DNA from 3 places in the Clostridium thermobutyricum genome. Region 2 is predicted to be linked to each of the others. Evidence: riboswitches for the same ligand, from Rfam matches in the RefSeq annotation. Region 2 holds a riboswitch; each other region holds the start of a gene.
What was found. Region 2 has a riboswitch for cyclic di-GMP ahead of HMPREF1092_RS03430 (hypothetical protein). Riboswitches for the same ligand answer to the same signal wherever they lie in the genome.
Positions count from the first base shown of each region.

Region 1: linked by a shared signal. The riboswitch ahead of HMPREF1092_RS08335 (discoidin domain-containing protein) and the one ahead of HMPREF1092_RS03430 (hypothetical protein) in region 2 are both predicted to bind cyclic di-GMP.
Region 3: linked by a shared signal. The riboswitch ahead of HMPREF1092_RS17030 (hypothetical protein) and the one ahead of HMPREF1092_RS03430 (hypothetical protein) in region 2 are both predicted to bind cyclic di-GMP.

Region 1 is NZ_KB850956.1:1,783,412-1,790,831, reverse strand. Features, by position in the region: gene HMPREF1092_RS08350 (DUF488 domain-containing protein) at 122-730, shown strand; gene HMPREF1092_RS08345 (DUF488 domain-containing protein) at 730-1,182, shown strand; gene HMPREF1092_RS08340 (dual OB domain-containing protein) at 1,195-1,884, shown strand; cyclic di-GMP riboswitch class I at 2,090-2,173, shown strand; gene HMPREF1092_RS08335 (discoidin domain-containing protein) at 2,301-7,420, shown strand, end outside.
Region 2 is NZ_KB850956.1:767,998-775,417, reverse strand. Features, by position in the region: gene HMPREF1092_RS03465 (choline/ethanolamine kinase family protein) at 1-439, shown strand, start outside; gene HMPREF1092_RS03460 (hypothetical protein) at 573-773, opposite strand; gene HMPREF1092_RS03455 (hypothetical protein) at 763-1,392, opposite strand; gene HMPREF1092_RS03450 (zinc-ribbon domain-containing protein) at 1,536-1,691, opposite strand; partial or broken gene deoB (phosphopentomutase) at 1,958-3,148, opposite strand; gene udp (uridine phosphorylase) at 3,178-3,966, opposite strand; gene HMPREF1092_RS03435 (GntR family transcriptional regulator) at 4,184-4,918, shown strand; gene HMPREF1092_RS03430 (hypothetical protein) at 4,957-5,649, opposite strand; cyclic di-GMP riboswitch class I at 5,898-5,980, opposite strand; gene HMPREF1092_RS03425 (SseB family protein) at 6,234-7,205, opposite strand; gene HMPREF1092_RS03420 (YbjQ family protein) at 7,299-7,420, opposite strand, start outside.
Region 3 is NZ_KB850956.1:105,813-113,232, forward strand. Features, by position in the region: gene HMPREF1092_RS00495 (glycosyltransferase family 2 protein) at 1-183, shown strand, start outside; gene HMPREF1092_RS00500 (L,D-transpeptidase family protein) at 521-1,915, shown strand; gene HMPREF1092_RS00505 (elongation factor G) at 2,144-4,213, shown strand; gene HMPREF1092_RS00510 (hypothetical protein) at 4,259-4,495, shown strand; gene HMPREF1092_RS00515 (hypothetical protein) at 4,606-5,721, shown strand; cyclic di-GMP riboswitch class II at 6,038-6,122, shown strand; cyclic di-GMP riboswitch class II at 6,213-6,296, shown strand; partial or broken gene HMPREF1092_RS17030 (hypothetical protein) at 6,393-7,420, shown strand, end outside.

The DNA.
Region 1 (7,420 bases), 1.0 Mb from region 2:
ATTTAAGAATTATTGATAAAATAATAGAAATTAAAACAATGAATATAAATAACAAAGATATTATATAATAAATTGAAAAAATATGGTAAAATAATAACTGATATTAAGTTTGGAGGAATATATGGAAGTATTTACAATTGGTCATACAAATTATTCAATAGATAAATTTATTGATTTAATAAGAAAGTTTAATATAAATTGTGTAGTAGATGTTAGATCAACTCCTTTTTCAAAATATACCCCTCAATTCAATGAAAATAATTTAAAATTAGAATTGAATAAGCGAGGAATTTATTACATAAAAATGGGAAATGAATTTGGTGCTAGAAGAAAAAATAAAAAATTATATACAGTAGATGGATATTTAGATTTTGAAAAAACTAGAAAGGATAAAGATTTTTTAAAAGGGATTGAAAGAATAAAGCAAGGGTGTAATAAAGGGTTTAATATAACTTTGATGTGCACAGAAAGGGATCCTATTGATTGTCATAGAACAATATTGGTAAGTAAAGGGTTAAAGGATAATGGATTTAACATAAAACATATTTTACCTAATGCAGAAATTCAAAGTCAAAAAAAAATAGAGGAAAGACTTTTAAATAAATATTACCCTAATAGATTACAATTATCATTTGATATAAATAAAAATTTAACTGAAGAAGAAATGATAGAAGAAGCATATAGGATAAGAAATAAGGAAATAGGATATCCGATAGGAGGTGAGGAATAATGATAACTATTTATACAATTGGATTTACTAAAAAATCTGCTGAAAAATTTTTTGATTTATTAGAAAAAAATGATGTACAAACAATTTTTGATGTTAGATTAAATAATTCAACACAGTTAGCTGGATTTTCAAAAGGAAGAGATTTAGAGTATTTTTTAAGAAAGATTTTATCAGTTAAATATATTCATGATACTAATTTTAGTCCAACAAAAGAGATTTTAGATAATTATAAAAAGAAGAAAATAGATTGGGAAAAATATGAAGAAGAGTTTAATAAGTTACTTGTTGAAAGAAATATAGATAATTATATTAAAGTAAATTTAAAAAATAAATTGAATAAAATTTGTTTTTTATGTAGTGAGGATAGTGCAGAACATTGTCATAGAAGATTAGTTGCAGAATATGTGAGAAATACATTAAAGAATGAAAAAATTAATATAATTCATATATAAAGGGGGATAATTATGGAGAAAGAGGTTATAATTTTAACTAAATCAGATAAAAATGGTGGCTATTGTGTGGCTGGTATAGATAAAGAAAATGGTAAATTTATTAGATTAGTATCAGAAGATAAAGATTCCAATTTTGCATTGAATGATAACGATTTAATATATGAGGGCGAAGAAAATCAAGTAGAGATAATGGATATAATTAGAGTTCAATTAAAAGGGAAACAAAATTGCGGATATCAACCAGAAAATTATATAATTGATGATAATTATTATATTGAGAAGGTTGGGACTGCAACTAAGAAAGAGATAAGCAATTATTTAATGAATCAAGATTATATTTTTTATAATGCGTCTAATTTTGTACACATAGAAGAGATTGAAAAACAATTAAAAAAATATTCATTAATAATGTTTAAAGTTTGTGAACTAAAATTATGGATAGATAGGTTTAAGCCACATAGAATTACTGCAAATTTTTTTCATAATGGACATGAATATAGCTTTATAAAAATAACAGATCATAGTTTAACACAAAAATATCATGAAAAAGTTTTAAAATCTTCTCCGAGACCGTTTATATTAAATAATGCGATATTAGTAATGAGCTTGGCATCTGATTACAAAGGCATAGGAGAGCATTATAAAATAGTTGCAAATATTATTGAAGAAGATAATTTATATTGGGGAGAAAGTTCAATTTAATTATAATTATTATTAACAATCTATATCTAAACATATATTAAATGAACAAAAAAATAAAACTATAATTTACGTAATAACATTAAAATACCCTTTGGATATAATAGACAATGGGTATTTTTTTATAGTAAAAATTTATAATATTTGTGAAGTAAATTTATATTTATATTAAAAAATTATACATAAGTATATGGTAATATCTTTTTATAAATTTAATAGGCAAACCTTGGGAAACCTTGGGACGCAAAGCTAAAGGGACTAAAGTTTTAAACTATGTCAGCCAGTTGCCGAAAAGTTTTAATCTTTTTGATTAGTAGACTATCTTTCGGGACTAGTCTTATTTTTTTGCCAAAATGGATTGGAATCTTTAGGGGAATAAATTTTTATATTTAGAATTTTTATTTTAAGGAGATGAAAAAATGAATAAGAAAAAAATAATGTCTGTCATATGTATAGCTGCAGTAACAAGTTATTCAGTAGCACCTTCACTAAGTAGCTATGCAACTACTTTAAATAACAAACCAGTTCAAGTAGAAGCTAGTAAAACTGTTAATGCAAAAGCTAGCAAAACTACCAATACTAAAGAAAATGGTAGTAAGGCTATTTCATTAAATGATTCTAATATAACTCTTTATGGAAATTGGGGAGGAATATATAAAGTTTTAACTTTAGGATTTGACACTAATGAAATGAAATTTACTTCAACAACAAGTAGTAATCCAATATATTTTTGTGGTGCAACTTGGGCAGATGTTTATACAGTAACTTTATATAATAATGATGGAACAGTAGAAAGCACAAAAATATTTAAAGGTGCAAATACTAATAACCAATTTAATAGTTATATTAAAGGCTTAACATTTAAATATGGAGATTATTTAAAAATACAATCCAATGGTTTATTTATGAGCTTAAATGGGCAAGAAAAATCAAAAGATACAATATATGTTCAAATAAATAAAGATGGATTAAAGAAAGTAACTAATGAAACTAAAAATTTGAAAGCTCTATATGGAATAGACAAAACAGTAGTTACAGGAAATACAGAAGCAAATAAAAAAGTTTATATTGTAGCAGATGGAAAGAGTTATAATACAACTTCAAATAGTAATGGAGAATTCTCATATGATTTGCCTAGCAGTATAAAATGTGGTTCTGATATAGGTGTTCAACCAGAAGGTGCTATGGAAGAAACAATTAAGTCTACAATAAATACTAATGATTATAAATTAGCTAATAGTAAGTTGAATATTTATAATTGGTGGGGAACATTATCAGGAATCGTAAGCTTTAATCCTCTAACTAAAGAGATGAGTGTTTCTGGATATAATCCATATTTAGGTCATATAGAAACACAATGTATGAAAATTTCTCTTTATAATTTAAAAAATTCATCAATAATAAAATCAGAAGTTATAAAAGGAAATGATACAACAAAAACTTTAGATGCTATGTTAAACAATCAAAGCTTTAATTATGGAGATGTTATAGGAATTAGTTTTGATAAATCACAAACAAGAGTTGATGTATTAAATAACAATAATAATATAGGAAATTCAACTGGAAATGAAGAATATTTTAAAATAACACAAGATGGATTAGAAAAAGTAAATGGAGATATAACTGTAAATCCATTAAATATTTTAACTTCAAATAAAATAACAGAAACAAATGTTACAGGTAAAGCTAATCCTAATGCAAAGCTAAAAGTAACTGTTAATAATAAAGAATTTTTTGGACAAGCTGATGCTAATGGAAACTATAATATAAAAATAAATGATTCAGAAGGCTTTAATATTAATACAAAAATTATTGTTTCAGAAGAAAACCATATTCCAGTTGAAATTACACCAGGAATAAGTACAGGACTTCAAATATCAAAAAGCTCAATAATTTTTAAAAATGCAAATAAGAGAAATGCAGTAAAGCTTACTTTTAATCCTATAAATATGAAAATAAATGCAAATGCTGAAAATAGCATATTTGGTACAAGCACATTAAATTATTTCAATATAAAATTAATTGGAAATAAAGATGGACAAGCTTTAAAGGATATAAATGTTCAAGAAGGAAAAACTGATAATTTTGTAAAAGAAATTAATAATACAAGGTTTGATTATGGAGATATAATCGCTATTTCAGTTAATCAAGAAGTTGGACTTTCCATAGGAGAGCCAAGTGTGCAAAATGCAAATGGAGCTCTTAAAACAAATTGTGTTGGAAACACAGAATATTTTCAAATAACTAAATCAGGTTTAGAAGAGATACAAAATAAAGATTTAAAAGTAAATCCTATTTTATATACAGGACAAAGCAATACACAAGTAAGTGGTAAGACTACGCCAAACACTAAAGTTAATATTTGGTTTAATAATAAAAATCAAATAGTTCAATCAAATGAAAATGGTGATTTTACTACAACAATACCAACAAGTGATATTACAGTTGGTTCAGTTATAAGAGTATATGTAAATAAAGATAATGCAATGCCAGTTAAGGTTCAATATGATACTAATATTTATAACATTGTAAAAAATAGAATTGAAGTAGTAAATGATACAAATATACCAATGTGTAATATTACATTTGATCCATTACAAAAAACTATTTCAGCAACAAAGGAACCTCTTGATAAAACATATACAGGAACTTTTTATGGAAATGATTTAGATATAAAAATAATTAATCCTAATAATGGTGATGTTATTTATAATTTCACATCAAATAAAATTGATGATTTAGATGGATTTATAAATAGTATAAATGGAAAAACATTTAATATGGGAGATATAGTTCAAATTTCTTATACTGAAGGATTAATAAAAGCAAATGTTTTTAATGATAATAAACAAATAGGGAATACAACAGGACAAAGGGAAGATTTTGTTATTACAAACAAAGGGTTAGAAAGTATACAAGATAAATTTATAAATGTTAATGGATTAGATATTTTAGGTGGAGAAAAAGTAACAAGTACAAGTATTATAGGGAAGGTTAGCCCTAATGAAGATGTTAATGTAACAGTGGATAAAAAAGTTTTTAGTGGAAAAGCAGATGCAAATGGAAACTTTAATATAAAAATAGAATGTAGTAACGGATTTAATCAAGATACAAAAATAATTGTTTCAGCAAAAGGATATATAAATACAATAGTTAAACCAAAATTAGAAAAAGATATAAATTTACAAAAAAGCTCTATAAATCTTTATAACAATGATGGTTGGTACGGAAAAATACAATCTAATATAATATTTAATCCATATACAATGAGAATAGAAGTTAACAATTATACAAATAGTTTTGGAAATGGACAAGAAAATTATTTAAATATAAAATTATATAATTCTAATGGAGAAGAACTTTTATCATCAGAAATAAATAATGGAAGTACAAGCATTTTGCAAGAAGCTTTAGGTGGTAAAAGCTTTAATTATGGAGATATAATTGGAATTTCCTATAATAATAAAATTTCTAAACCAGTAATTTTAAATGGAACTCAGGCTTTAGGAAATATATCTGGAGAATGGGAATACTTCCAAATAACTAAAGATGGATTAGTTAAAGTTAATTTTGGAAAACAAGCAAATACTACAAATGTTTATTGGGATAACGGAAATTTAGTAGTAAACTCTGTTTTAGCTAAAGGACAATCAAAAGATATATTAGATGGAAATAAAAAAATTATAGTAAAAGACTCAAGTGGAAAAGTTGTTTATTCAAAAGAAACACAAAGCTTAAAAGAAAATGGACAAAATGAATTACAAGGAATAATAAACTCTGACTTTTTAAATGGAATAAAAGAAGGAGAAAACTATACTATTTCATTAGAGATAAACGGACAAGAATTTAATATTAAAGTTAGCTCAAATACAGAAAGTAATGGAGATTATGTAGTAAGTGCTAACAATGAAAATAATTTAAGTTTAGTAAAAGAAAATACAAGAGCAAATGGAGTAAATTTAACTAATTCAAATGAAATAAGTTCTTATGTAAATGGATTAAACAATAATTTAAATGTAAAAAATATAAATTCAGATAATATAAATGATTTAATAACTGGAAAAGTTCAAAGTTCTTTACTTCAAAAAGAATTAATTGATAGAGTAGGTGTTCAAAACCTTCAAGATTTCTTTAATAAGAGTGAAAGTAATAAGGATTTTATAAATTGGTTATTAAATAATAATACAGCTTTAACAGAATATTTAAATGGACCAAGTCCAGATGGAACAAATCTAGAGCCAGGACAGCAAAGAGGAACAGATTTAGATGCTCTACAAGTTTGGTCAAATATATGGAACACATACACAAATTCAAGAAGTGGATTTAATTTAAAACTTGCAATAGCAGTAGCTTTATCAAATGCAACACCAATTCCGGCTTGGCCATGTAGTGGCTCAGTTGGAAGTCCAGTAGAAAGATATAATATATTTGAAAAATTAAATTCAGAAGGTGGAATGTTACCAATTTTTAAAACATTAGATGTTTCACACTTAACTTATATTGTTGACACTAGATTACCTAATTCACAAATAGCAACTGCAAGAGCAATAATAATGCAAAATCATAATGCGTTTATAAATATAAAAGATATAAATGATATTGCATATACAATACATTACAATATAACTTATGATGGAAAAAGTGTATTCCAAAGTGGATTCTATGGGAAAAATCCAACTATACTAAATGTTTGGCGCAATGGTGGAGTTTGTGGTTCAACTTCAGAATTAGGAAGCATTGCATGTCAAGTATTTGGATTACCAGCTAGATTAGTTGGACAACCAGGACATGCTGCATTTATTTATTATAATGATAATAAAGTTTGGACTATTGGAAACAATATATTTGGATGGTCACAAAGTACTGGATCAGATATTAGTGGTTGGTCAAAAGGAATAGCAACTAGTGGAAATGTAGTAAATTATGATTTATTATATGAAAAAGCAGATGACAGTAATTTAAGAAAATCAAATGAATATTTATGGATGGCAAATTCACAAAGCTCAAATGAAAACAAAATGATATTAATAAATAAGGCAATAGAAGTTCAGCCTTTAAATGTTCGTGCATGGTTAGATAAAATAAATTTATTAAAATCAGAAAAAAATACAAATGTAGAAGATTATATAAATGTTAGCAATGGAATAATTAATGCTTTAAAATATTATCCAATGCCAATGACAGATTTACTTTTACAAATAAAAAATGAAATATTAAATTATGGTAGTCAAAATCAATATAATGATTTTATAGACAATATAAAAAATGCTCTTTCTATAAATGAAAGCCCTGACCAAAAAGAAACAGCAAAAAATTTATTAAATAATTTAGAAAACTTTGGTTTAATAAAAAATGTTATTTCACAAAAAAATATGTCTATAGCAGGATATTCAACAGAACAAAATGATACAACATATTCAATAAATAATATATTAGATGGAAATCCAGATACTACTTGGCAAAATATTTGGAATGGTTCTGATAAACATCCTTATGTAGAAATAAAATTAGATAAAGAATATAGCTTACAACAAATTTT
Region 2 (7,420 bases):
TAATCTTAAAAAATTAGATTTTAAATTTGATTATGATATAGATATTTTTTTAAATAAAGTTGATTTAATAGAAAAAAAATATTTAGATAATAAAAGTTTAGGACTTTGCCATAACGACTTAAATATATCAAATATTCTTTATAAAGATAATAAAGTTTATTTTATAGATTTTGAATTTTCAGGTATTTGTGATATTTATTTTGATTTAGCTACTATTTCATGGTTTTTAAATACAGATGAAAGAATGTTTTTATTAAAAAGCTACTTTGGAGAAGTAGATGGTTTTCATTTATCAAAATTATACGATTATTTATATATAGTTAAACTTTGGAATGCTTCTTGGAGTTTAAAAAAATCGTTAACAGCAAAATCAGATTATGATTATAAATTAGGAGGAAACTTAATTTTAGATAGTATAATATCTTATTCTCCATCATAAGGTATTATACTTCTTTTAAGTTTCCTCATTTTACATTTCTATTTAATTTGTTCAGTAACTTTTTTACTCTCTATATTAACTCTTTTAACTTTAAAATCTCTAGTTATTTTAAAGTTTATGTATATTAAAATTTCTATTCTTCTATATATAAATTATCTTCTAATATTTTGTTTACTAGAAGTCCTATATTTACTTCTCTAGTATCCATATAAACATCTATAATTCTGTCTGCTAAAGTTACTTCAACATATTCTATATGTGTTCCATCCTCTTCAATATAATTTATTACATCATATGTTATTATTTCTTCTTTTAATTTCTTTTTAGTTATCATATTTTCCCCCAATATTTTTTTGATTATCTTCGTATCTAACTACTTTAAATTTTCCATCCTTTTCTAAAATCTTTATTTTTAATAAAGATACTAGTTTCTCTAGACTTCTTATACTATTTATATACTTAATATTTTTTCTATCTGCAACTTTTTGTATCATTTTTATTATTTCTTCTTTATCATCTCTTTTTATTATAGTAGTTCTATTTATTATTTCTTTATTTATATATGTTAACGTAGTCCATATTTGCTCATCTGTTATCTTATTTATGTCCATTAAAACCCAAGTAAAATCTTTTCTTCTCTCTCCTTTTGGATAAGCCTTTTTAAAAAATTTAATAAATTTATTTTCTTCTTTAGGATCTTTATTTTTAACTTTTTTTCCAAGCATACTTTTTAAAGCATTTTTTAAATACATTTTTGTATTCGGTTTTACTTCTAAATTTTCAATACTATTATAAATTAAATTATAAGTTTCCTGTACTTTTTCTTCTAAAACTTCTTCATTTTTAAGAATTTTACTTAGTTCTATATATTCTAAAATATTTTTCTTTGTATTTAATTGTTTTCCATAACTCTCTCTTAAAAGTTCTTCTGCACTTAGTTTATTTATATCCATATCTTTTCTCCAATTTAAAATAATTTTTATTATATTATACAATATTATATTACCTTATTTTATTTATTTTTAATATAAAAAAAACGGATTCAAACTGAATCCGCTAAACTTCTTAATAATATAAAATTATATATAAATCTTAATTATCTTCTATTGTTTTGTTGTTTTCTTGCTCTTCTGCAATCAGCACATCTAACTGGATCATTATCGAATCCTTTTTCTTTGTAGAATTCTTGTTCTCCTACTGTAAATACGAATTCACTTCCACAATCTTTACATACTATAGTCTTATCTGTCATAATATATTCCTCCTAAATTTAAAGATTTTAATTTTGATGATAAATCCTTTTTTTAAAAGAAATATATTCCAAAACAATCTTCATTTTTATGTGCCTTATTGGCTACTATATTAGTATAACATTTTTTATATAAATACGCAAGTTTTTTTTAAAATTAATAATTTTATAGATTTTTTATTTAATTTTTTTCAATATAAATTATATTTTTAATTATAAAATATAAGAGCACTTTAATAGTTTTAAAGTGCCCTTTATATTAAAAAATTTTATTTAAGCTTTTCAAGAATTGATGAACCTATAGTTCCTTCTGGCATTTCTAATCCAAAGTTATCAGCTATAGTAGATCCTATAGTTGCAAATGTAGGAACAGTTTCTAAAATTCCATTTTCTTTCATTGATGGTGAATAAGCTAAGAATGGTACATGTTCTCTTGTATGATCTGTTCCTGTATAAGTTGGATCATTTCCATGATCTGCAGTTATTATAACTAAATCATCTTCTCTCATTCCTTTTAAGAATTCTCCAAGTTTAACATCAAATCTCTCTAATTATTCAGCATATCCTTGTGGATTTCTTCTATGTCCCCAAAGAGCATCAAAATCAACTAAATTAACAAAGCATAATCCTTCAAAATCTCTATTTTGAATTTCTATAGTTTGTTCCATTCCATGTACAGAGCTTTTTGAACTATTTCCTTCTGTTATACCTTCTCCATCAAATATATCTTTTATTTTACCAACTGAAATAACTTGGTATCCATTATCCTTTAAAACATTTAATGCTGTTCTTCCATAAGGTTTTAAAGCATAGTCATGTCTATTACTTGTTCTTTTAAATTCGCCTTTTCTTTCACCAACATATGGTCTTGCAATTATTCTTCCTACCATCCATTCTGGTTTAAGAGTTAATTCTCTTGCAATTTTACAGCATCTATATAACTCTTCTAATCCAAAAGTTTCTTCATGTCCACAAATTTGAAGAACTGAATCTGCTGAAGTATAAACTATCATATCTCCAGTTTTCATTTGATGTTCTCCAAGTTCATCTAAGATAGCTGTTCCACTTGCACTTTTATTTCCTACTATTTTATGACCTGTTCTTTTTTCTAATTCATCTAAAAGTTCTTTAGGGAAACCTGTATCAGTAAATGTTTGGAATGGTGTAGTAATATGTAACCCCATCATTTCCCAATGTCCAGTCATTGTATCTTTTCCAGTACTTGCTTCTTTCATTTTCATTTGATATCCTAATGGTTTATCAATTGCATCAACATGCTTTATCTTGTGTAAGTTAGCTAATCCTAATTTTTGTAAGTTAGGGATTTTAAAACTATCTACTGATTCTGCAATATGTCCTAATGTATCAACATTTACATCTCCATATTGTTTTGCATCTTCTAGCTCTCCAATTCCTAGTGAGTCTATTACTATAGTGAATATTCTTTTATATTTACTCATCATATTCCCCTCCAAATCTTTTGTAAAATTTATTTTTGTTTATTTTCTTTTTCTTTATCTTCTTTAATTAAATTTCTAATACCTTCTATTACAACTTTAATTGCACTTTCAGTATCATGTACTATTGGATTTTCAAGTCCAGCTTTTTGTCTTTCTTGGTTACCTACTACTAAGAATGCCGCTCCAACTCTTACTCTTAAGTAACTTCCTACTATAAATAATGCTGCACCTTCCATTTCTGAAGCTAAACATCCACATCTTATCCATGCATTCCACTTATTTTCTAATTCATAATTTACAGGCTTAGTTTCTGGTGAATGTTGTCCGTAGAATGAATCTTTTGATTGAGCAACTCCTACATGATAATTTTCATTTAAATTTTCTGCTGCTTTTACTAATGCATTTACTATTTGTAAGTTTGCAACAGCTGGATATTCTATAGGTGCATATTCTCTTGAAGTTCCTTCAGCTCTTATAGATCCTGTAGCAACTACAATATCTCCACCTTTAACTTCCATTTGCATTCCACCACAAGTTCCAACTCTTATAAATGTATCAGCTCCACAGTTAACTAACTCTTCTAAAGCAATAGCAGCTGAAGGTCCTCCAATTCCTGTAGATGTAACACTTACTTTAACTCCATCTAAGTACCCTGTATAAGTAACATATTCTCTATTATCTGCAACTAGTTCTGCATTATCAAAATATTTTGCAATTTTAGCACATCTTTTTGGGTCTCCTGGAAGTATTACATATCTTCCAACTTCTCCTTTAGCTACGTCTATATGATATTCTTTCGCCCCTTCTGAATAAATCATTCCATTACCTCCTAAAATATAATAAAACAAGTTTAGAACCTGTCTACTAACTTGTTTATTTTTAATTTATTATAACATTTTTTACTCAAACTAGCAATCGTTTTCAGATATTTTTTATATTTTTATTGTTTTATGTGTTACCAATAGATTATAATCAACTTATAGAATTATAATAAAACTTGTATATAACTTGTTTATTTTAGAAAGGTGAATATAAATGGATAATATAAATTTAATTACAGATAAAAAAGAACCTAGATATGTTGTAGTATATGATAAACTTTTCAAAATGATAAACGAAAAAACTTTTCCTGAAAATAGCCGTCTTCCATCTGAACCAAAATTAGCTGAAATGTTAGGTGTAAGTAGGACTACTTTAAGACAAGCCCTTTCTTTATTAATAGATGATGGATTAGTTAAAAACATTCATGGAAAAGGAAATTATATTATAAGAAAAGAATCTAAAAAATCTAATGGATTAGAAAAAGTAGGTAATCCTACATACAAATGTATAGATTTATCTATTGATTCTGTTGAATTAGAAATTAGAATAGAACCTCCATCAGATTATTATTTAAATATACTTGGACAAAAAACAGTAGCTGTAGTTTGTGTAGACAGATGGTATAAAGCAAAAGAAGAGTATATATCTTATACTTTCACTATAATTCCTATTGAAACAATTGTAGATTTTAATCTTGATTTAAATAATAAAGATGAAATTTTAGAATTTTTAGAAACAAAAATTTATATGGATTGTTCATTTACTAATACTAGAATTAAGTTTTCAACTTCTGGAAATTTTACTGCTAATAATCATCCTATAACTTGCGATAAAAAATTTTATTTAATAGAAGAAGGTATATTTAAACATAAAGAGTTTCCAATAGTTTTTAATAAAGTTTATTTACCATTTCAACATTCATCTTTAAACTTAACTCAAATAAAATAAAAATCAGTTTAATATAAATATTAAACTGATTTTTTTATCTAACCTAAAGCTCTTTTATTTCTTTTTCTTTTATTTTTAAAATGTAAACTCATTACAATTACTAAAATAATAAATACAATTATTATTGAAATAAATATAAGCTTCCAGATAGTAACAACTTTATATGTAAGTGTCATAGTAGTAGTATCATTTAATTGTCCTAATTTATAATTCCATTTAACTTCATTTGGACTAACATGCTCAGTAGCATTAGTGCTAATTAGTTCTCCTGGGAACATTATTGTATTACTATATGGAATATTATCTATGTAATTTCTTTGATATTTTTCATTATATTTGTTTCTTAAATTAAAAATATTTTTACTAATAGTTATAGAAATATCATAGATAGATTCATAAAAATAATCTTTCTTTACAACTTTATAATCTAGCACTTTATAAATATTTTCATCTCCTACTAACTTTCCAGCATTATCAAAATTAATAGTTATTTCTTCAACATTCAATCCATTGCTAGTATATTTATTTACATCAACATTATTCATTTTTATATTTTTTTCTATAAGATCATTATTAATTTGATTTTTAGTTTCATCATCATATACAGCTTTTAAAATAAATTTTGCTTCACCTTTTTCATTTATATTTGTTCTAGTTGATACATTTATTTTTCCGCATCCAATAAAGCAAAATGATACTATAATACTTAAAATAAGAAAATATTTTTTCATTGAAACTCCTCCTAGCTTTATACCAGTAGTTTTTTCAATTATTTCTCATTTATACATAAACTGCTCATAAAATGGGGAAGGCCTACAGATTCTCTGTAGACCTTTGGTATATGGGGTATAATTTAAATCGACTAATTTTTACCCTTTATATTCTAACCACAAAAAAGCTACCCTCCATAGAGTAACTTTCAACATAAACGTATAATAATCCTGTTTAATACATTTATTTACAAAAAGTAATAATACTCTTTGGCAACTGGCTGACATAGTAAAAACTTTAGTCCCTATAGTTTTGCGTCCTTAGATTTCTCTAAATTTGCCTATTTCTTTCTTCTTCTAAATATTACCATAAAACGATGTTTTCATCAATACTTTTTTTAAAATTTTTTACTATTAATTTTTATTTTTTTATTTTAATAATAATTACCCTAAATTAAAGTTAATCTCTCACTTTTAAAACTTTTATAATAATCATTTTGTATTTTTATATCTTTACTACTGATTATTTTAAAAATAATTGTATTTAATATATATATATATAATAAAAAATAAAAGTGGCAAAAGCCACTTTTTATATTCTTTTTCTAATTACTCTTCTTTTTCTTTTTATAGTTCTCTATTATTTTTATATTTTGCTCAGTTAGCTCTACTTTTAATCCAAATGGATTTATATTTACACCTTTAACATCTTGAACCATATTTATTAATGTATCATAATTTAAAACGCTTCCATTCCACTTTTCTTTATCATAAAACTTTTTAAATTCAACCCAGTCTGTAAATGCTGGAATCCATAAAGCTCCTTTAGAATCTTCTAAAATTGCAAAATTAACTTTAGTATCTTCTTTTAATTCTACTTTTCCAACCCCTATATTATTTTCTTCAAATTTCATAGGTACTAAATATTCACCTTTAGATATTTCCTCCATCATTTTTTCCTCTAAAATTCTTATAACTCGTCCTTTACCTTCATAATTAGCTTTTAAATTAATTTCTTGGAAAAATTTCATCATAGAATAATTAAGTTCTGGATTTGTTACAGGTATATTAATTTTTTCTACTCTATCATAATTTATAGGCTTTAATATACTACCTGTTTTTATATCTACGGTATATTGTCCATTATCAATTACAGCAGCTTCTATACCTAATCTATGGAATTCTGCAAATTCATTTAAAACATCATATTTTTCTAATTTTTTTATTTTAAGTTCTAATCCATTTTTCATAAAATAATCTTTTGCATTCTGTGCATATTCTTCTTTAGAAAAAATCCAACTTCTTTTATCATAATCTACATGTGGATATCTTGTATAAACATTATAAGCTATATATAGTTCTTCTGATTCTCTAATCTTATCAATTATGCCTTCAAAAAATAGCTTTAATTTATTATCTAAATTGATATCAGTAAATTTATTTTCTTTTTTAAAATCTTGAGTAGTAAATATTAAATAAATTATTTCTTGTATTTCTAATTCTTTTAAATTATTTAAAGTAATATCTTCATTAAATAAATACTCTTTTTCTAACTCATCTTTTCTCTCATTATTCATAATAACAATCCCCCTTTTCTATATTATACCATTACAAAGTATATTTTCTATAAATAAAGCTCAGTTAAATTCTATTTAACTGAGTTTTATTTATTATTTCTTTTCTAATTTTACAGCAGTTCCATAACATAAAATTTCTGATAATCCTTGCCCTAATTCATTTGATTCATATCTTACTCCTATTATGCCATCTGCTCCCATTTCTTCTCCGTGTT
Region 3 (7,420 bases), 660 kb from region 2:
ATTATTAAACATAGTATAACAAATTTAATTGTATTAAGTACATATATTAGTTTTGTAACAGCTATAATTTTAGGTGTTATTTCTATATTAGGAAAATATATAATTAGAATGTTTGATGAAGTTAATAAAAGACCTCTTTATATTATTAGAGATAAAATAAATTTTGAAGAAGATAAAAAATAGTATCTAAAAAATTAGATACTATTTTTTATTTTATCTATTATATTAAGAATATAATAACATTATTTAACTATTAACTTTTATTCAAAATATTAAAATGATAAGATTTAGTAAATTAATAAAAATATACATTTAAATTATTAATTTGTTAAAACACTAAAATTTTAAGTGATAAATAAATTTTAAAATAAAATATTTATTTTTAAAAAAGAGATTCAAATATGGATAATATAATATGATTAAATTGTTGTAATAAAATAGATTAATTATAATGGTATAATAATTAAAAAGATATTAAATCTTAAAAATTGCTAGTATTAATAACGAAGGAGAAAATATTTTGGGGAAACATAGTAAATTAAAATCTACAAATAGTAGAAAGATTATAATTGGAATTATTACAATAATAGTTATTTTAATTGTTGTGTATTTAGGGCTATCTATGTATTTCGTTGATCATTTCTATTTTGGTTCATCTATTGATTCTGTAAATATTTCTGGAGATACAGTTGTACAAGCAAATGCGAAAATAGAATCTAAATTTGATGGATATAAGTTAAAAGTAGAAGGTCGAGATGGGTTAAACGTAGAATTAACAAATAATGATATTGGATTGAACTATAATCAAAATGAAGTTATGAAACTTAAAAACAGACAAAATCCATTTAAATGGGGAATTGAAATTTTCAATAGTAATGATACTAAAATTTCTGTTTCAAAATCTTATGATAAGGAATTATTAAATAAAACTTTAAACACTACTTTCTACGGAAATAAGTATAAAGTTATATCACCTAAAAATGCTAGTTTTAAATATGTAGACGGAAAATATGAAATAGTAAAAGAAGTTTACGGAAATAAGCTAAATAAGGACAAGGCAACAGAAGCAATTTTAAATGCTATTGAAAATGGAGAAAAACAAATAAATTTAGAAAATTTAAATTGTTATGAAAATCCAACATATTTATCTAATTCACCAAAAGTTATTGAAGCTCAAAAGGAATTAAATAAATATGTGTCTTCTAAAGTAACTTATGATATAGGAAATAATAAAATTGTAGTTGATGGAAGTACTATTCATAAGTGGTTATCAGTAAATAAAGATATGAATGTTGTAGTAAGTAATCAATTAGTAACAGAGTTTGTTAATTCATTAGCAGCTAAATATAATACAGTTGGAAAAACTAGAACATTTAAAACTTCATTAGGAAACACTGCAACAGTTTCAGGTGGAGACTTTGGATGGAAAATAAATGTTTCAGATGAAGTTCAAACTTTAATATCAGAAATAAAAGAGGGAAAACAAATTGAGAGAAAACCTATTTATTCACAAAAAGGATTGCCTTATGGAACTGTTGGATTAGGAAATACTTATGTAGAGGTAAATCTTTCAACACAACATATGTGGTACTATAAAGATGGAAAGCTTATAGTTCAAAGTGATGTTGTTACAGGAAATGTAAGTAAAAATGATGCTACTCCACAAGGAGTATATTATATAAAATATAAAGAAGCTAATACACATTTAAAAGGTAAAGATTATGATACTCCAGTTAAGTTTTGGATGCCTTTTAATGGGGGAATAGGACTTCATGATGCATGGTGGAGAGATAAATTTGGTAAAGATATATATAAAACAAGTGGATCTCATGGATGTGTAAATTTACCACCACAAGTTGCACAAACAGTATTTGATAATATAACTCCTGGAACTATAGTAGTTTGTTATAATTAGTAAAGATTAAGAAAGGATAATAATTTATTATCCTTTCTTTTTTCATTAAAGGAGTATACATAAAATAATTTTAAAATACTAATTTTTATTATTTTTAAATAATTTAATTATTTAATAGCTAAATATCTCATACTGTATTAAACCTTTTCATAAATATAAAGAAAAGAGTTTTGAAAGGCTGGTGAAAAGATTGCTTTCATAAAATGTAAAATAAGCAATCTGGGAGATATGAAGGATTATAGTATTAAAAATCTTAGAAATATTGGTTTTATAGGACATGGAGCAACAGGAAAAACATCTTTAGTTGAAGGAATAGCTTATACAACAGGTTTAATTGATAGAATGGGACGTGTTGAAGATAAAAATACTTTAAGTGATTTTGACTCAGAAGAAAAGAAAAGAGGATTTTCTATATCTCTTTCAGTTATTCCAATAGAAAAAAATAATATAAAAATTAATCTTTTAGATATTCCAGGATACTTTGATTTTTATGGTGAAAGTATTCAAGGAATGAGATCTGTTGATGTAGCCAATATAGTAGTTTGTGGTGTATCTGGTATTCAAGTAGGAACAGAAAAAGCTTGGGATTATTGCAATAAGATTAAATTATCAAGAACATTTTTTATAAATAAGTTAGATAGAGAAAATGCAAATTTTGATAAGACATTAAATGAATTGAAAGAAATTTTTGGGATAAGTGTAGTGCCTGTTCAATATCCAATTGGAATAGGAGAAAACTTTAGAGGAATAATTGATGTCATATCAGAAAAAGCTAAAATTTACAACTATAAAACTAAAAGGATTGAGGAAACTGAAATTCCAAAAGAGCTTCTAGAAAAAGTAGCAGAATGTAAGCAAATGATTACTGAAGCTGTTGCTGAAACAAGAGAAGAATTATTAGATAAATATTTTAATGAAGGTTTTTTAACTTCTGAAGAATTATATAAAGGGCTTTTAGATGGTTGTGCAAGAGGAGAAATAGCACCAGTAATGTGTGGAAGTGCAACTAATGGAATAGGAATGGATAGTCTCTTAGATAATATAGTTAGATTTTTTCCAGATCCAGAATTTTCATTAGCTCAAAAGTGTATTAGAGAGGATAATGAAACTGACCATATATGCTTAGATGAAGAAGAAAAATTTTCCGCATTTATATTTAAAACTTCTATTGATCCATTTGCAGGAAAACTATCATTTTTTAGAGTGATTACAGGAGAAATTTCTAGTAATGATTTAGTTATAAATAGATTAAAAGAAAAAGAAGAAAAGATATCAAATCTATATTTTATTAATGGAAAAAATACAGAAAAAGCAAATAAGATTATTGCAGGGGATATTGGAGTTATAGCAAAAGTTGATTCATTAGAAACTGGAGATACAATAACTGCATTAGATTATAATGTTGTTTATGATAAATTAAATTTTAGAAAGCCTATGATGCATAAGGCTGTTTATCCAAAAGATAAAGGTAGCGAAGATAAAATAAATATTGGATTAAGCAAAATAATAGAAGAAGATAAATCTTTGCAATTAGAAAGAAGAGAAGTTACAGGAGAATTAGTTATAAGTGGAGTATCAGAACTTCATTTAGATGTGGTAGAAAGTAAATTAAAAGAGAAATTTGGAGCAGAGGTTTTATTTAAAAAGCCTAAATTTAATTATAAAGAAACTATAACAAGTCATTCTGATGTTCAAGGTAAGCATAAAAAGCAATCTGGAGGACATGGACAATATGGTGATGTAAAAATAAAATTTGAAAGAAGATTAGATGGAGAAGAAGGATTAGAATTTGTAGATAATGTAGTTGGAGGAGCTGTTCCAAGAAATTTTATACCAGTAGTTGAAAAAGCTTTAGAAGATTGTATGAAAAAAGGAGTTCTTTTAGGATATCCATTAGTTCAGCTTAAAGCAACTCTTTATGATGGGTCAAGCCATTCTGTAGATTCATCAGAAATGGCATTTAAGATAGCAACTTCTATAGCATATAAAAAAGGAATAGAGCTTGCAAAACCTATAATTTTAGAACCTATAATGAAGGTAAATATTTATATAAGAGATGAAAGTATGGGTGATATAATTTCAGATATAAATAAGAGGAGGGGAAGAGTTTTAGGAATGGAAGGAGAAGGAGAGGTGAAGACTGTAATAGCTGAAGTTCCAGAAAGTGAATTATATACCTATGCAACAGACCTTCAGGCAATGACAGGAGGAAGAGGATATTTCGAAGTAGAATATTCAAGACATGAGGAGTTATCTAAAATAGAGACACTTAAATTAATAGAAAGTAAAGAAGAATAAAAAAGAAAACCTTCTGGCATAATAAAAATGCAAGGAGGTTTTTTTATGTCAAATTATATAATGAATGTAAAAAAAGAACTTACTAAAGATGAATATGGAAATATTCATGATTACCTTGGAGTAATAGATGTTAATGATAATTTTACTATGAATATAGAAAATAAAAATTTGATAAATCTAGAGATGATTAATCAAATATTTGAAGAAAATAATTTTGTAAAAATTAAAGAACAGATAAATGAAAATGGAAGCTGTATTATAGAAGCTAACAAAGTATACTAAATTAATATTATGTTAAATAAATTTGTTTATATTGATATTTATAGAATAGAAAATTATAATTTATGGTAATTTAGTAAACAATAGAGGAAATTCTTTAAGGAGTAAACAAAATGATTAAAAGAAGTAAAAAGATAGCAGTTGTAATAGTTGCGGCTGCAGTTATAGCAGGGGGAATATTTGTAGGATGTGGAAATTCAAATCCTATAGATAAAGAATTACAAGCAGGCAAAACAGCATTAAGCCAAAAAAATTATACAGAAGCTTTAAAAGATTTTAAAGAAGTAGAAAATAAAGATAAAAATAATCAAGAAGTATTAGATTTAATAAATATAATACAAGGTTATGAAAATGCAAAACAAAGTTATGATAATAATAATTTAACTGAAGCAGAAAATTATATAAATAACATACCAAGCAGTTATATAAATTATGCAATAAAAGATGATATAAATAATCTTAAAAATGAGATAATTGAAAAAGAAAAATCAGAAAAAAATAAAGTAAGTAGTACTAAAGAAAAAACAAGTAATACAACTAACAAAACAAATAATTCAAATGAAAAATCAAATATCACAAAAGAAATATCACAAAAAATTACTGAAGGTGAAAAGCTTATAAAATCAGGAGATATTAATTCTGCAAAAACAATCTTAAATAGTATAAACTTACAAGAGGCAACAGAAGCTCAAAAAGAAGAAATATCTAATGATATGAATAAGATAACAAATCAAATTCAACAAGAAAATCAAAAACAAGCAAATAAAGTAGCTGCAGATAAAGAAAAACTTCAAAAGCAAAGAAAAGCACTAGAACAAAAAGAAGAAAAATCAAAAAATGCTGATGATGTAAAATTAAATAAGAAAAATAGTGATATAGTTTCAACTTCAAAAAATGTAGTTTATACTGATAATGCTTTAGGAATAAAATTTACTATTCCAGCAGATTGGGTAAATCATATATTAATAAAAGAATATGGTGATGGAATAATAATTAATTTCACTTCAGAGGACGTAAAAGAGCCAGTATTTATGTTATCTATTGAAAGAAATGGAGAAATGGATGGACTTTTAGACAATGAAATAACTAAAGTAATAAACGGACAATATTTTGTATACGGACAGGCACCTATGAATTCATTAGATAGTAACAAGCAAGCAGCACCTTTATTTAAACAACTTATGAGTGAAGCAAATACAGTTAAAGATTCACTTTCAAGCTCAAGATAATAAATATAAAATTAGAAAGATAGATATAACTATTTTATATCTATCTTTTTTATTTGTAGAATTTTTATAAAACTACATATTTATAAATACATTACACAGAATTTGTAATTAAATTTAAAAAAGTATTAATTTATTTTAGATTGCTTTATATAAAATAATTTTTTTTAAGATATATTTTATATAAGTAATGAATAAAAAAATGAATATAAAGTTAATATTAAAAAATATATGGTTATTAAAAAAAATAAAAAAATATGTATAATTGTTATAGTCATTTATGTTTTTTATAAAAAATAATTTATAAAATCTTATAAAATATAAAATCTGAAGCTTTGAAATACATTTTTTAATTTGGGCACTTTAAATGTATAGAGCTAGTAGTGCAACCGACTGATTTATTCAATAGAAATTGGAAAAAATCAGTTTTTTTATTTTTAAAAATACATTTTTTGTTATATAGAGATTAATAAATAAAATATATTTAAAATTAATATAAAATCTGAAGCTTTGAAATACATTTTTTATTTGGGCACTTTAAATGTATAGAGCTAGTAGTGCAACCGACTGATTTATTCAATAGAAATTGAAAAAATCAGTCTTTTTATTTATAAAGAATTATTTTAATAAAAAGAATTTAAGTTATGTAAATTTAATTTTAGGAGGGAAATTCATTGAATAGGAAAAAAATAGCTGTTATTATAGCAACTGCAACTATTGTAGGAGGAATTTATATGAATCCTGTAATTGCTCATGCAGATAATATTAATAATGTTGCTAATATAAAAGTTCAAGAGCAAAATAATTCAAATATTACTAATAATATAGATGCTTATGATCAAGCAAGTTATATATCATTAAATAATATAACTTTTAGTAGTGATAAAGATATAAGTGGAAAATATCTTTATGTAGAAGTTGAAGGTTATGGACAAGTTACAGTTGGAGAAATTAAAACTACAATGATAGATGGTGTAAAGCATTATATAGTTCCGAAAGCTGAAAATGGTAATGATATTCCTGTAAACAAACCATTAAATGTAAAATTTTATATAGCTAATTCACAATTCGAAAAATTTGATTTAAGTAAGTGTACTTTAGCGTATGAAATGAAAGGAGTTGAATTTCATGCTTTAGATGTGTTTCAAATTAAAGTAAAATCAAAGTTACCAGAAGAATATAATGGTGAAGATGTATATTATTCATTAAATCCACTTAGTACAACAAGTCAAGTTAATGAAATAAAGCAATTAAAACAAGTTAAAATAGCAAAAGATGGAACAGTTAATGTTTATACTAATTCCCAATCAGCGGGAAATATATATTTCTATATAAAAAATAAGGACGGTAAATTTACAAGATATTTTACACAATATATACCTGGGGCAGTAAACTATACTATAAAGAAGCTTGATTATTATCAAAATGCAGGAAATGGAACATATTTAACTTCTAAAATGCCAGCATCTTTTGTTTGTCCAGAGAATCAAGCATGGGTTGTAATGGGAAATGGCATGATAAATATAAATTTAAATCCAGGGAAAATACCAGATTCAAGTAAGATAAAAACAACAATAAGTATAGAAGGTCTAGATGGAAAAATTATAGGAACTCCAGAAAGTGCAACTGGGGAATTAGGAAAGAAAACAAATTTAAAAACACCAAATATACCAGAAGGATATCATTTAGTAAATATAACTGA